2 linked regions of the Gluconacetobacter diazotrophicus PA1 5 genome follow. Each later gene encodes a partner of the first gene's protein in a complex. Links are inferred from orthologs where the notes say so. Each region holds a gene or a part of one and is shown in the gene's direction. Other genes may lie near its edges.

What was found. Proteins that work in one complex are often made in the same cells at the same time.
Region 2: the proteins of dnaG (region 1) and GDI_RS05350 are in contact, whole or in part, in a crystal structure (PDB 2R6A), measured with the Geobacillus stearothermophilus proteins. The link is inferred for Gluconacetobacter diazotrophicus PA1 5 from one-to-one orthologs. Residues at the interface, in WP_049624496.1 of Geobacillus stearothermophilus: Lys456, Leu457, Leu458, Pro459, Ala460, Asn463, Ala464, Leu467, Leu535, Leu536, Ile537, Ala538, Gln544, Glu545, Asp548, Tyr549, His552; in WP_033016901.1 of Geobacillus stearothermophilus: Ser13, Glu15, Ala16, Gln18, Glu91, Leu92, Asp94, Ala95, Val96, Pro97, Thr98, Ala99, Ala100, Asn101, Tyr104, Tyr105, Ile108.

The regions. Positions count from the first base shown.
Region 1 is NC_010125.1:3,428,205-3,435,603, reverse strand. What follows is about bases 4,459-7,399. They hold dnaG (DNA primase), read left to right. Parts: upstream 4,459-4,969; coding sequence 4,970-6,829; downstream 6,830-7,399. Other genes in these bases: rpoD (RNA polymerase sigma factor RpoD), read left to right, coding at 7,046-7,399; GDI_RS15815 (GatB/YqeY domain-containing protein), read left to right, coding at 4,510-4,965. Also shown: carB (carbamoyl-phosphate synthase large subunit), read right to left, coding at 1-2,949; carA (glutamine-hydrolyzing carbamoyl-phosphate synthase small subunit), read right to left, coding at 2,962-4,365. UniProt on the Escherichia coli protein: RNA polymerase that catalyzes the synthesis of short RNA molecules used as primers for DNA polymerase during DNA replication.
Region 2 is NC_010125.1:1,124,395-1,129,457, forward strand. Bases 2,229-5,063 are described here. They hold GDI_RS05350 (replicative DNA helicase), read left to right. Parts: upstream 2,229-2,806; coding sequence 2,807-4,321; downstream 4,322-5,063. Other genes in these bases: GDI_RS05345 (AGE family epimerase/isomerase), read left to right, coding at 2,229-2,729; GDI_RS05355 (IMPACT family protein), read right to left, coding at 4,339-4,959; radA (DNA repair protein RadA), read right to left, coding at 4,956-5,063. In the rest of the region: gmk (guanylate kinase), read left to right, coding at 1-66; rfaE1 (D-glycero-beta-D-manno-heptose-7-phosphate kinase), read left to right, coding at 73-1,527; more of GDI_RS05345, read left to right, coding at 1,524-2,228. UniProt on the Escherichia coli protein: The main replicative DNA helicase, it participates in initiation and elongation during chromosome replication. Travels ahead of the DNA replisome, separating dsDNA into templates for DNA synthesis.

The DNA.
Region 1 (7,399 bases):
GGTGGCCAGGATGGTGAAGCCCATGTCCACCAGCCGGCGGGCCAGCGCCGGGATGGCGGCCTTGTCGCTGCGGCGCACCGACAGGAACACCACACCCGACAGCGGCAGCCGCACCCCGGCGGCAAGCTGCGACTTGGCGAAGGCCCGCTCGAACGACGCGTCCAGGCCCATCACCTCGCCGGTGGAGCGCATTTCCGGGCCCAGGATCGTGTCCACGTTGGGGAAGCGGTTGAAGGGGAACACCGCTTCCTTCACCGCGACGTGCGGCGCCACGGCGCGGTCGTCCAGCCGGAATTCCGACAGCCGTGCCCCGGCCATGACCCGCGCGCCGATCTTGGCCACCGGCACGCCGGTCGCCTTGGCGACGAAGGGCACGGTGCGCGAGGCGCGGGGATTGACCTCCAGGACGAAGATGTCCTGGTCCTTGATGGCGTACTGGACGTTCATCAGCCCGACGATGCCCAGTTCGCGGGCCATCGCCTCGGTCTGTTCCTTCAGTTCGGTGACGATGGCGGGCGAGAGGGTGTAGGGCGGCAGCGAGCAGGCGCTGTCGCCGGAATGGATGCCCGCTTCCTCGATATGTTCCATGACGCCGGCGACATAGACGGTGTGGCCGTCGGAAATGCAGTCCACATCGGCCTCGATCGCGTCGTTCAGGTAGCGGTCGATCAGCACCGGGCCCGAGGCGATGTCGTGCCCGGCCAGTTGCAGCGCCACGCGCATGTAGCGCTGCAGGCTGGCGCGGTCATGGACGATTTCCATCGCCCGGCCGCCCAGCACGTAGGACGGGCGGATCACGACGGGGTAGCCGATGCGCTCGGCCACGTCCTCGGCCTCGGCCGCCGTGCGGGCGATGCCGTTGTCCGGCTGGCGCAGGCCCAGCTTGTGCAGCATGGCCTGGAACCGCTCGCGGTCCTCGGCGCGGTCGATGGCGTCGGCCGGCGTGCCCAGCAGCGGAATGCCGGCGGCCTCCAGCGCGCGGGACAGCTTCAGCGGCGTCTGGCCGCCATACTGCACGATGCAGCCCAGCACGGTGCCGCTGGCCTGCTCGCGCCGGATCAGCGCGATCACGTCCTCTTCGGTCAGCGGCTCGAAATACAGGCGGTCCGAGGTGTCGTAGTCGGTCGAGACGGTCTCGGGGTTGCAGTTGACCATGATGGTCTCGAACCCGGCCTCGCGCAGCGCATAGGCGGCGTGGACGCAGCAATAGTCGAATTCGATCCCCTGGCCGATGCGGTTGGGACCGCCGCCCAGGATCACGATCTTGCGCCGGTCGGTCGGGTGGCTTTCGCAATCCGGCACGCCGAACCCGCCCTCGTAGGTCGAATACATATAGGGCGTGGCCGAGGCGAATTCGCCGGCGCAGGTGTCGATCCGCTTGTAGACGGGCGCGACCGCCAGCCGCGCGCGCAGGGACGCGACCTCGTGCGCGCCGGTGCCCGACAGGCGGCCGAGCTGCACGTCCGAGAAGCCCAGCGCCTTCAGCCGGCGCAGCGCCAGCGCGTCCTGGGGCAGGCCGTCGCGGACCACGGCATGTTCCGCCGCCACGATCTTCTGCAACTCGCGCAGGAACCAGGGCTCGAACCGGCAGGCGGCGTGGATTTCATCCACGCCCAGGCCGGCGCGCAACGCCTGGGCGGCCATCAGGATCCGTTCCGGCCGGGGCTGGGACAGGGCGGCGCGGAACGCGTCCTCGCCGCCGTCGCCCGGGGCCTCGACCGGGTCCAGCCCGGCCAGCCCGGTTTCCATCGAGCGCAGGCCCTTCTGCAGCGCCTCGGGGAACGAGCGGCCGATGGCCATCGCCTCGCCGACCGATTTCATGCTGGTGGACAGCAGGGCGGGGGTGCCGGGGAATTTCTCGAAGGTGAAGCGCGGGATCTTGACCACCACATAGTCGATGGTCGGCTCGAACGACGCCGGGGTCGAGCCCGTGATGTCGTTGGCCAGTTCGTCCAGCGTGTAGCCCACGGCCAGCTTGGCCGCGACCTTGGCGATGGGAAAGCCCGTGGCCTTGGACGCCAGCGCGGAGGAGCGCGAGACGCGGGGATTCATCTCGATGACCACCATGCGGCCGTCGGCGGGGTTGACGCCGAACTGCACGTTCGACCCGCCGGTATCGACGCCGATGGCGCGCAGGCACGCCAGCGAGGCGTCGCGCATGCGCTGGTATTCCTTGTCGGTCAGGGTCAGCGCCGGCGCGACGGTGATGGAATCGCCGGTATGCACGCCCATCGGATCGATGTTCTCGATCGAGCACACGATGATGCAGTTGTCCGCGCTGTCGCGGACGACCTCCATCTCGAACTCCTTCCAGCCCAGCACCGATTCCTCGATCAGCACCTCGGTGGTCGGGGACGCGTCGAGGCCCGAGGCCACGATCTGGTCGAATTCCTCGCGGTTATAGGCGATGCCGCCGCCCGAGCCGCCCATGGTGAACGAGGGACGGATGACCGCGGGCAGGCCGACCTGCTCCAGCGCCGCGCGGGCCTCGTCCAGCGTATGGGCGATCACGCTGCGCGGGCTTTCGATGCCGATCGCGTCCATCGCCTCGCGGAATTTCTGCCGGTCCTCGGCACGGTCGATGACTTCGGCGTCAGCGCCGATCAACTCCACCCCGTGTTCCTTCAGGAAGCCGGACTTGTCCAGCGCCATGGCGGTGTTCAGCGCCGTCTGGCCGCCCATGGTCGGCAGGATGGCGTCCGGCTTTTCGCGCAGGATGATCCGCTCGACGAATTCCGGGGTGATCGGCTCGACATAGGTCGCGTCCGCCAGTCCGGGATCGGTCATGATCGTGGCCGGGTTGGAATTGACCAGGATGACCCGGTACCCTTCCTCGCGCAGGGCCTTGCAGGCCTGGGCGCCGGAATAGTCGAATTCGCACGCCTGGCCGATGACGATCGGACCAGCGCCGATGATCAGGATGGAGCGGATATCTGTCCGTTTGGGCATGGTGTGCTGCTTTCAGACGGGTGCGTTGACGCGGTCGATCAGGGCGACGAAGCGGTCGAACAGATAATGGCTGTCCGACGGGCCGGGGCTGGCCTCGGGATGGTACTGGACCGAGAAGGCCGGATAGCGGTCGGAGGCGATGCCCTCGTTCGAGCCGTCGAACAGGCTGGTATGGGTCACGCGCACGTCGGCGGGCAGGCTGGATTCGTCCACCGCGAAGCCGTGATTCTGGCTCGTGATCTCGACCCGCCCGGTTCCCAGGTCCTTGACCGGCTGGTTGGCGCCGCGATGGCCGCGCGCCAGCTTGTAGGTGCGCGCGCCCAGCGCCTGCGCCAGCAACTGGTGGCCCAGGCAGATGCCGAAGACCGGCTTGCCGGCCTCCAGCACGCCGCGGATCGCCGGCACGGCATATTCGGCGGTCGCGGCCGGGTCGCCCGGGCCGTTGGACAGGAACACGCCGTCCGGCGCGTGGGCCAGGATCTGGTCCGCCGTGGCCGTGGCCGGCACGACCGTCACGTCGCAGCCCGCGCTGGCCAGGCAGCGCAGGATGTTGCGCTTGGCGCCGTAATCGACCGCGACCACGCGGCGGCGGCGCTCGGGCAGCGGGCAGGTGCCCGCGGGCCAGGTCCAGACGCCCTTGTCCCAGGAATAGGGGGCGGCGCAGGTCACGTCGCGGGCCAGGTCCATGCCTTCCAGCCCCGGCCATGCGGCGGCCTGGGCACGCAGGGCGTCCAGGTCGAACACGCCGTCGGCGGGGTAGGCCAGGATGGCGGTCTGCGGGCCGCCGTCGCGCACCCGCAGCGTGATGGCGCGGGTATCGACGCCGCAGATGCCCGGCACGCCCTGGCCGGCCAGCCAGGCGTCCAGCCCCTGCGTCGCGCGCCAGTTGGCGGGCTCGGTCAGGTCCTGCTTGACCGCCAGCCCGCGCGCGGCCACGCGGGGGGCTTCGTCGTCATCCGCGTTGGTGCCGACATTGCCGATATGGGGAAAGGTGAAGGTGATGATCTGCCCGGCGAAGGAGGGATCGGTCAGGGTTTCCTGATAGCCGGTCATGCCGGTGGAAAAGCACAGTTCGCCGATGGCGCTGCCGGCGGCCGGCGTATGCGCGCCGAAGCCGCGCCCCCACGCGACCGTGCCGTCGGCCAGGACCAGCGCGGCGGTGGCGCCTTCGGGGGGCTGGGTGGCGGGGGGTAACGGGGTCTCCGGCATCTGGGTCTCCGCTCGGTCGGACGCGCTGTCGGGTTGCAGGTCGGAAAGGCTGAGGCCGGTGTGGCGCAGGATGACCGTCCAATGCTTGGGCGGGATCGCGCGGGCCTGCCGCCATTTGCGGATGGCCTCGGTCCCGACGCCGGTCAGCCGGGCGGCATGATCCGCGCCGCCCAGACGCTCGATGATGGTCTCGATCGATATCGGCATGGCGAATTCTTCCTTCCGGGATTATCTCCTACCAGCGTCCCGATCGGCTGGGAAGAAAATTCCCACCCGGATCGACGGCAAATCGGTGGGAAAAATGTTCCGGCCCCTCGCCGGCGCCCGCCACTGGATCAGGAGAACGGGATCATGTCCCTGCGCGCGCGTTTCATGGAAGACCTCAAGGCGGCGATGAAGGCCGGGCAGTCCGGGCGCGTCGGCACCCTGCGCATGGTGAACGCCAGGCTGAAGGACGTCGACATCGGCGCCCGGGCCAAGGGTGGCGAGGTGGCGGAGGACGAGATCGTGTCCATGCTGCGCGGCATGATCAAGTCGCGCACCGAATCGGCGGCGATGTACCGCCAGGGCGGCCGCCCCGAACTGGCCGAGAAGGAAGAAGCCGAGATCGAGACGATTCGCGGCTACCTGCCCGCCGAGCTGGACGCCGCCACGCTGGAGGCGGCGACGCGCGAGGCGATCGCGGAACTGGGGGCGGCGTCGATGAAGGACATGGGCCGCGTCATGGCCGCGCTGAAGGCGCGCTTCGGCGCGGCACTGGATGCCGGCCGCGCCAGCGCCACCGTCAAGACGCTGCTGTCCGCCTGACGCGGTGGCGCTCGATCCCGCCTTTCTGGAGGAATTGCGTGCCCGCACGCCGATCGCCTCGGTGATCGGCCGCCGGACCAAGCTGGTCCGGTCGGGGAGGAACTGGAAGGCCTGCTGCCCCTTCCATGGCGAGAAGACGCCGTCATTCTACGTCTATGACGATCATTTCCACTGCTTCGGCTGTGGCGCGCATGGAGACGTCATTTCCTTCGTGATGCAGAGCGAGGGACGCTCCTTTCCCGAAGCGGTCGCCGAACTGGCGGGCGAGGCGGGGCTGGAGGTGCCGCGCGCCAGCCCGCGGGAGCGCGAGGCCGAGCAGCGCGCCCGGGGCCTGTCCGACGTGCTGGACCTGGTGCAGGCCGCCTGGGTGCGCCGGCTGCATGCGCCCGAGGGCCGGGCGGGCCTGGCCTACCTGCGCGGGCGGGGCCTGTCGGACGAGACGATCGCCGGCTTCGGGCTGGGCTGGTCCGGCGACGGGCGGGGCGGATTGCTGAACGAGTTGGCGCCGCACGGGGTCACGCCCGAGATGCTGGCGCAGGCCGGGCTGATGCGCGTGGACGAGGACGGGCGCCCGAAGGGGGAACTGTTCTTCAACCGCGTGACCTTCCCGATCCGCGACCGGCGGGGCAGCCTGGTCTCGTTCGGCGGGCGCATCCTGGGGGATGGGCAGCCGAAATACCTCAACGGGCCCGAGACCGCGCTGTTTTCCAAGCGGCGGACCCTGTTCGGCATGGATCGCGCCCGGGCCGCGCTGCGCACCGCGCGGCCGCGCGGGGCGCCGCCGGTCGAACTGGTGGTGGTCGAAGGCTACATGGACGTCATCGCCCTGCACCAGGCGGGGTTCCCCGGCGCGGTCGCGCCATTGGGCACCGCCCTGACGTCGGAACAGATGGAGGCGCTGTGGCAGATGGCGGCGGCCCCGATCCTGTGCTTCGACGGCGACGGGGCAGGGCAGCGCGCGGCGGTCAAGGCGGCGGAAACGGCGCTGCCGCTGCTGGATATCAACCGCACCCTGCGCTTCTGCGCCCTGCCGGAGGGCGAGGACCCCGACAGCCTGCTGCGCGGGCAGGGAAGCGGCGCGGTGGCGGCACTGCTGGAGGGCGCGCGGCCGATCGGCCACGTGCTGTTCGACCTGCTGACCCAGGGGGTACGCGACCCCGGGCCCGAGCAGCGCGCCGCGGTGCGCCGGCGCCTGGTCGAGGCGGCGGCGCTGATCGCGGACAAGGGGCTGGCGGCGGAATATCGCAGCACGCTGCTGGACCGCTTCTTCGAGACCTATCGCCGCCGTCCGGGCCAGGGGAAGCGTGCGGGCCAGGGCGGCCAGCGCGGGGACGGCAGGCAGGCGGGCGTGTCGTGGCCGGCCGGGTCCGCCCCGGCGCCGTTCGACGAAGCGGCCGCGGCGCAGGAGCGCATGCGCATCCTGACCGCGATCCTGCTGCGCCACCCCCATATCCTGCCCGAGGTCGAGGACGCCTATTGCCGCCTGGACCTGCCGCCCGCCCTGGCGCGGGTGCGGGCCGCGGTGATGGACCTGGCCGCGTCGGGCGACCTGACGGATGCGAAGGCGCTGGACCGGCGCCTGGACGAGGGCGGCCTGGCGGAGGAACGGATGGCGGTGGTGGCCGCCCGGCCGCTGCCGATGTCGCTGAGCGCGCCCGACGACCTGATGGCGGTCGACGTGGTGCAGGAATGGTGGCATTTTTTTGCCTTGCTGAATGTCCGGCAGTTCGGCGAAGATATCCGCCTGGACACCGAAAGCCTGTGCGCCGGCACGCTGGACGCGCGGTCGTGGGCCAGTTTGCGGACCCGGCTTCTGGCCTGGGAGGCGTTGCGGCGCGGGGATCTCACGCCCGGCGAAGGGTAAGGTTGCGCGTCGGCGCGCCATGCCGGGCCTTGACTTCCGCGAGTGAATCGACCACCTGCACCACACTGTAATTTGTCAGATGCGACAAAGTGGTCATTTCGTATCCGGTGGTTTACGCGCCCTGCGCGGCAACGCGACCGGACCGCGAAACAGGGCCGGCGACGCCGTTGCATGACACAGGCGAGGGCGCTTTAGCGGTTGAGGATAGGGCAGGCGATGGCGACAAAGACAGCCGCGGGTTCGGAAGCGACTGCTGGCGATCAGGACAACGACACCACTCTGCTGGATACCCAATCCGGAGCCGTCAAGAGACTGATCGCACGGGGCAAGGAACGGGGGTACATCACCTTCGACGAGCTGAACGCCGTCCTGCCCCAGGATCAGATGTCGTCGGAGCAGATCGAGGATGTGATGGCGGTCCTGTCCGAAATGGGCATCCAGGTCGTCGAGAACGAGGATAACGACGACAGCGAGGCCAATCGCGAGGAGAAGGCCGAGGAGGCCGACACCGAGGGCGAGGAAGCCGGGGGTGCCGCGGGCAACGTCGATACCGAGAGCCTGGGCCGTACC
Region 2 (5,063 bases), 2.3 Mb from region 1 along the record:
GCAGCGCGGCTGCAGACCCGGCGGCAGGCAGGGCTGGCGGCCTTCGTCGCCGGATTCGGCGCGTAGCCGGCCATGGATTTTTCATCGATCACGGTGCTGTGCATCGGGGACATCATGCTGGACCGTTTCGTCTATGGCGAAATGGAGCGCATTTCCCCCGAGGCCCCGGTGCCCGTCCTGCGGCTGGGCCGCACGCGCGAAATGCCCGGCGGCGTGGGCAACGTGGCCAACAACATCCTGTCGCTGGGCGGCCGGGCGATCCTGGTCGGCCTGGTGGGACGGGACACGCCGGGGCAGGCCCTGCGCGGCCTGCTGGGCCAGCGCCCGGGCCTGACCGACGCACTGGTCGAAACCGGCGCGCGGCCGACGATCTGCAAGACGCGCTTCATCGCCGCCAACCAGCAGGTCGTCCGCGCGGACGAGGAAAGCCGCCTGGCGCTGCAACCCGACGAGGCCACGTCCCTGATCGCCGCCATTGACGCCCATATCGGCGCGGCGGACATCGTCGTGCTGTCGGACTATGCCAAGGGAACCTGCGCCGACCCGGTGATCGCCCATGCCATCGCCACGGCGCGGGCGCGGGGGATCGCGGTGTTCGTCGATCCGAAATCGCGCGATTTCGCACGCTATCGCGGGGCGAGCTGCATCACGCCCAACGCCCGTGAACTGGCCCAGGCCACGGGCCTGCCCATCGATACCGACGCCGAGATCGAGCAGGCGGCCCGCGCGGCGATGGCCCGGGCCGACGCCGTCGCCATCCTGGCCACGCGGTCCGAGAAGGGCATGGCGCTGGTCGAGCGCGAGGGCGGGGTCCAGATCGTCCCGGCCCGCGCGCGCGAGGTCTTCGACGTGTCGGGCGCGGGCGACACCGTGATCGCCGCCCTGGCGCTGGCCGCGGGATCGGGCATGACGCTGGCCCAGGCGATGCACGTGGCCAATGCCGCCGCCGGGGTCGTGGTCGGCAAGCTGGGCACCGCGACGGCCGACATCGCCGAGGTCCTGGCCGAACTGAACGCCCAGGACGCCGATGCCATGGGCGGCACGCCGTCCCTGCTGTCGCGCGCGCAGGCGGCCGAGCAGGTCGCGCGCTGGAAGGCGCAGGGCCTGCGGGTCGGCTTCACCAACGGCTGTTTCGACATCATCCATCCCGGCCATGTCGCGCTGCTGGCGGCGGCCCGGAGGGCATGCGACCGGCTGATCGTGGCGCTGAACGACGATGCCAGCGTGGCGCGGCTGAAGGGCCCCGAACGCCCGGTCAACCCGCTGGAAGACCGGGCCCGGGTCATGGCGGCGATCCGCCACGTCGATGCCGTCGTCGCCTTCGGCGAGGACACGCCGCTGGAGTTGATCCGGCTGCTGTTGCCCGACGTGCTGGTCAAGGGCGCGGACTATCGCCCCGACCAGGTCGTGGGCGCGGACGTGGTGCGGCAGGCCGGCGGGCGCGTGGTGCTGGCCGACCTGGAAGACGGCAAATCGACCACCCGCACGATCGGCCGCATCCGTGCCGCCGGGGCGGCCGACCGATGACCGCCGACGGAATGGCCCCCGTCACCCCCCCCGCCGTGGCGGACGACAAAATCCGCCAGGCCCATGCCGCGTTCCGGTCGTGGCTGTTCGAGACCGCCCTGCCGGCATGGGGCGATGCCGGGTGCGACGGCACGGCGGACGACCCCGCCCGCTGGGGCGCGCAGGAACATCTGGCCCTGGACGGCCGGCCCGCCCGCCCGGGCTTCAAGCGCATGCGGGTGCAGGCGCGGCAGTTATATGCCTTCACCCGCGCCGCCCTGTACGGCTGGCCGGGCGGGGCGGAGCGGGCGCGCGGGATCTATCGCTTCATGCTGTCCGGGCTGCGGGCGGACGGCGGATGGGTGTCCCGCCTGACGCCGGAAGGCGCGGTGCTGGACCGCACGGCGGATCTGTACGACCTGGCCTTCATCCTCTTCGCCCTGTCGTGGTACGCGCGGCTGGATCGGTCCGGCGAGCCGGTGCGCCTGGCCCGCCGCACGGTCGCATGGCTGCGCGCCACGATGGCCACCGGTAATGGCGGGTTCCTGAACACCCTGCCGCGCACCGACGGCCCCCGTCAGCAGAACCCGCACATGCACCTGCTGGAAGCCGCGCTGGCGCTGTTCGAGACGACGGGCGACGACGCCGACGCCGCGCTGGCGCACGATCTGGTGGAACTGTTCCGCACCTGCCTGTTCGACGAGCGCGCCGGGACGCTGGGCGAATTCTTCACCGAATCCTGGCAGCCCGTTTCCGGCCTGGACGGCACGCTGGTCGAACCGGGCCATCAGTACGAATGGGTCTGGCTGCTGCATGAATATGGCCGCCTGACCGGCCGGACGCTGCCGGGCCACGCGCGCAGCCTGTTCGCCTTCGGCCGGCGGCACGGCGTGGACCCGGATACGGGGCTGGTCCGCGACGTGCTGACCCGCGACGGCGCCATCGTGCGCGGCGGCGCGCGCCTGTGGGCACAGACCGAGGCCCTGCGCGCGGAAATCGTCACGCACGGCCCGCAGGCGGACAACGGCGCCCAGATCGTGCGGATCGTGGACAACCTGCTGGGCCCCTATTTCACCGGCTGCCCGGCCGGAACATGGAACGACCAGCTGGATGCGGCAGGGCACCCGGTGGGCGACAAGATCCCGGCCAGTTCCTTCTACCATATCGTCGCGGGCTATGCGGAACTGGACCGGCTGGTGAACGAGGCCCGTCCGGGCGCGTGACGCTGCCGGGGAAGTTATCCCCGGCTTCCTCGGTTATCCACAACCGAAGGACCGCCCGGATCTGGTATGAGGGCGACGTGAACCAGATCAATTCCCCCCAAGACGAGTCCCAGTCCCGGGACGGTACCCTGCTGGGCCTGACGCAGCGGCAGCCCCCCGCCAACATCCAGGCGGAACAGGCGCTGCTGGGCGCGCTGCTGACCAACAACCGGGCGTACGACCGGGTATCGGACTTCCTGACCGGCGAGCATTTCGCCGATACCGTGAACGGGCGGATCTACGATTCCATCGCCCGCCGGATCGAGGCCGGGCAACTGGCCGACCCGGTGACCCTGCGCGGGGAATTCGAACATTCCGGCGTGCTGGACGGCGTGGGCGGCACGGCGTACCTGGCCCGCCTGCTGACGGCGATGGTCGGCATCATCAATGCCGGCGATTACGGCCGCGCCATCCATGACGCCTGGGTCCGCCGCCAGTTGATCGATATCGGCGAGACGGTAGTCAACAACGCCTTCGGCGCCCGGCCGGACCTGGACGGCGTGGACCAGATCGCCGCCAGCGAGGAAGCGCTGTTCCGCCTGGCCACCGACAAGGGGCAGGAGGGCGGCTTCACCAGCTTCGACCGCGCGCTGGCCGACGCGCTGGACGTGGCCGAGAAGGCATTCCACCGCACCGGCGATGTCGTGGGCCTGACCACCGGCCTGCGCGACCTGGACAAGAAGACGGGCGGCCTGCATCCGTCGGACCTGCTGATCCTGGCCGGCCGGCCGGCGATGGGCAAGACGGCGCTGGCGACCAAGATCGCCTTCAGCGCCGCGCGGGCCCTGCTGCGCGAGGCGCAGGAGGCCGCGCCGGGCACGCAGACCAAGGGATCGGTCGCGATCTTCTCGCTGGAAATGTCGGCCGAGCAGCTGGCCACCCGTATCCTGTCCGAACAGGCCAGCGTGTCGGGCGAGCGCATCCGGCGCGGCGAGATCGGGCAGAAGGAATTCGACCGCTTCGTCCACGTCACCCGCGAACTGGCGCAATTGCCGCTGCATATCGACGACACGCCGGCCATTTCGCTGTCGGCGATGCGCACCCGCTGCCGCCGCCTGGCCCGTACCAAGGGGCTGAGCCTGGTGGTGGTGGATTACCTGCAGCTGATGCGCCCATCGGTGGGCACGCGACCGGAAAGCCGCGTTCTGGAAATCTCGATGATCACTCAGGGGCTGAAGGCCATCGCCAAGGAACTGAGCGTGCCGGTGATCGCGCTGTCACAGCTCTCCCGCCAGGTCGAAAGCCGCGAGGACAAGCGCCCGATGCTGTCGGACCTGCGCGAATCCGGGTCGATCGAACAGGACGCCGACGCCGTCATGTTCGTCTATCGCGACCAGTATTACCTGCAGCAGCGCCAGCCCAAGGAAACGGCGTACGACTCGACGGACAAATACCAGACCGCGCTGGAGGACTGGCAGCGCAAGATGGACCTGGCCCATAACCGCGCCGAACTGATCCTGGAAAAACAGCGCCACGGGCCCACCGGCACCGTGCATCTGTTCTTCGAGGGCGAGTTCACCCGGTTCGGGGACCTGGACCTGGTCCATGAGTAACGGGGCACGTTCCTGGTCTAGTCCAGCACCCTGGGCACCGACTGCCCCCGCGTCAGATCGCCGATCCGCGCCACCGCCTCGTCCATCCGCGCCTCGGGCACCGCGACCACCAGATCCGCCCCCGTCGCGTCGAACGCTTCCTCTTCCACCACCGCGTCCAGCGCCCCCAGCCGGGCGCGCAGCAGGGCCAGGTCGGCGAAGCCGCAATGGAATGCCAGCCGGACCAGGGTCACGATCGGGGTCCGGGGCGCCAGGCGCAGGCATTCCGCCGCCGTGCCGCCATAGGCGCGGACCAGCCCCCCCGCCCCCAGCTTGATGCCGCCGAACCAGCGCGTCACCACCACCACGGTCCGGTCGAACCCCTGCCCGTCGATCACCTGCAGGATCGGCCGGCCCGCCGTGCCCCCGGGTTCGCCGGCATCGTCGCTGCGGTAATCCTGCCCGATGCGATAGGCCCAGCAGTTATGCGTGGCATCCGCGACGGACACCGCACGGACGAAATCCAGCGCCTCGGCCGGCGTCGCGACGGGCGCCGCCTGGGCCAGGAACACGCTCTTGCGGACCTCCTTCTCCAGCCGGGCGGGGGCTTCCAGCATCACGCGGCCCCCCGCCTGGCTGTCGGCCCGGCTGCCGCTCATGACCCGTCGTCGGCCGCGTCCCCGCCGCCGAACAGGGCCACCAGATCCCCCAGATGGCCGATTTCATTCAGGTGCAGCCCATCCGGCGCGACCAGGCGGGTATG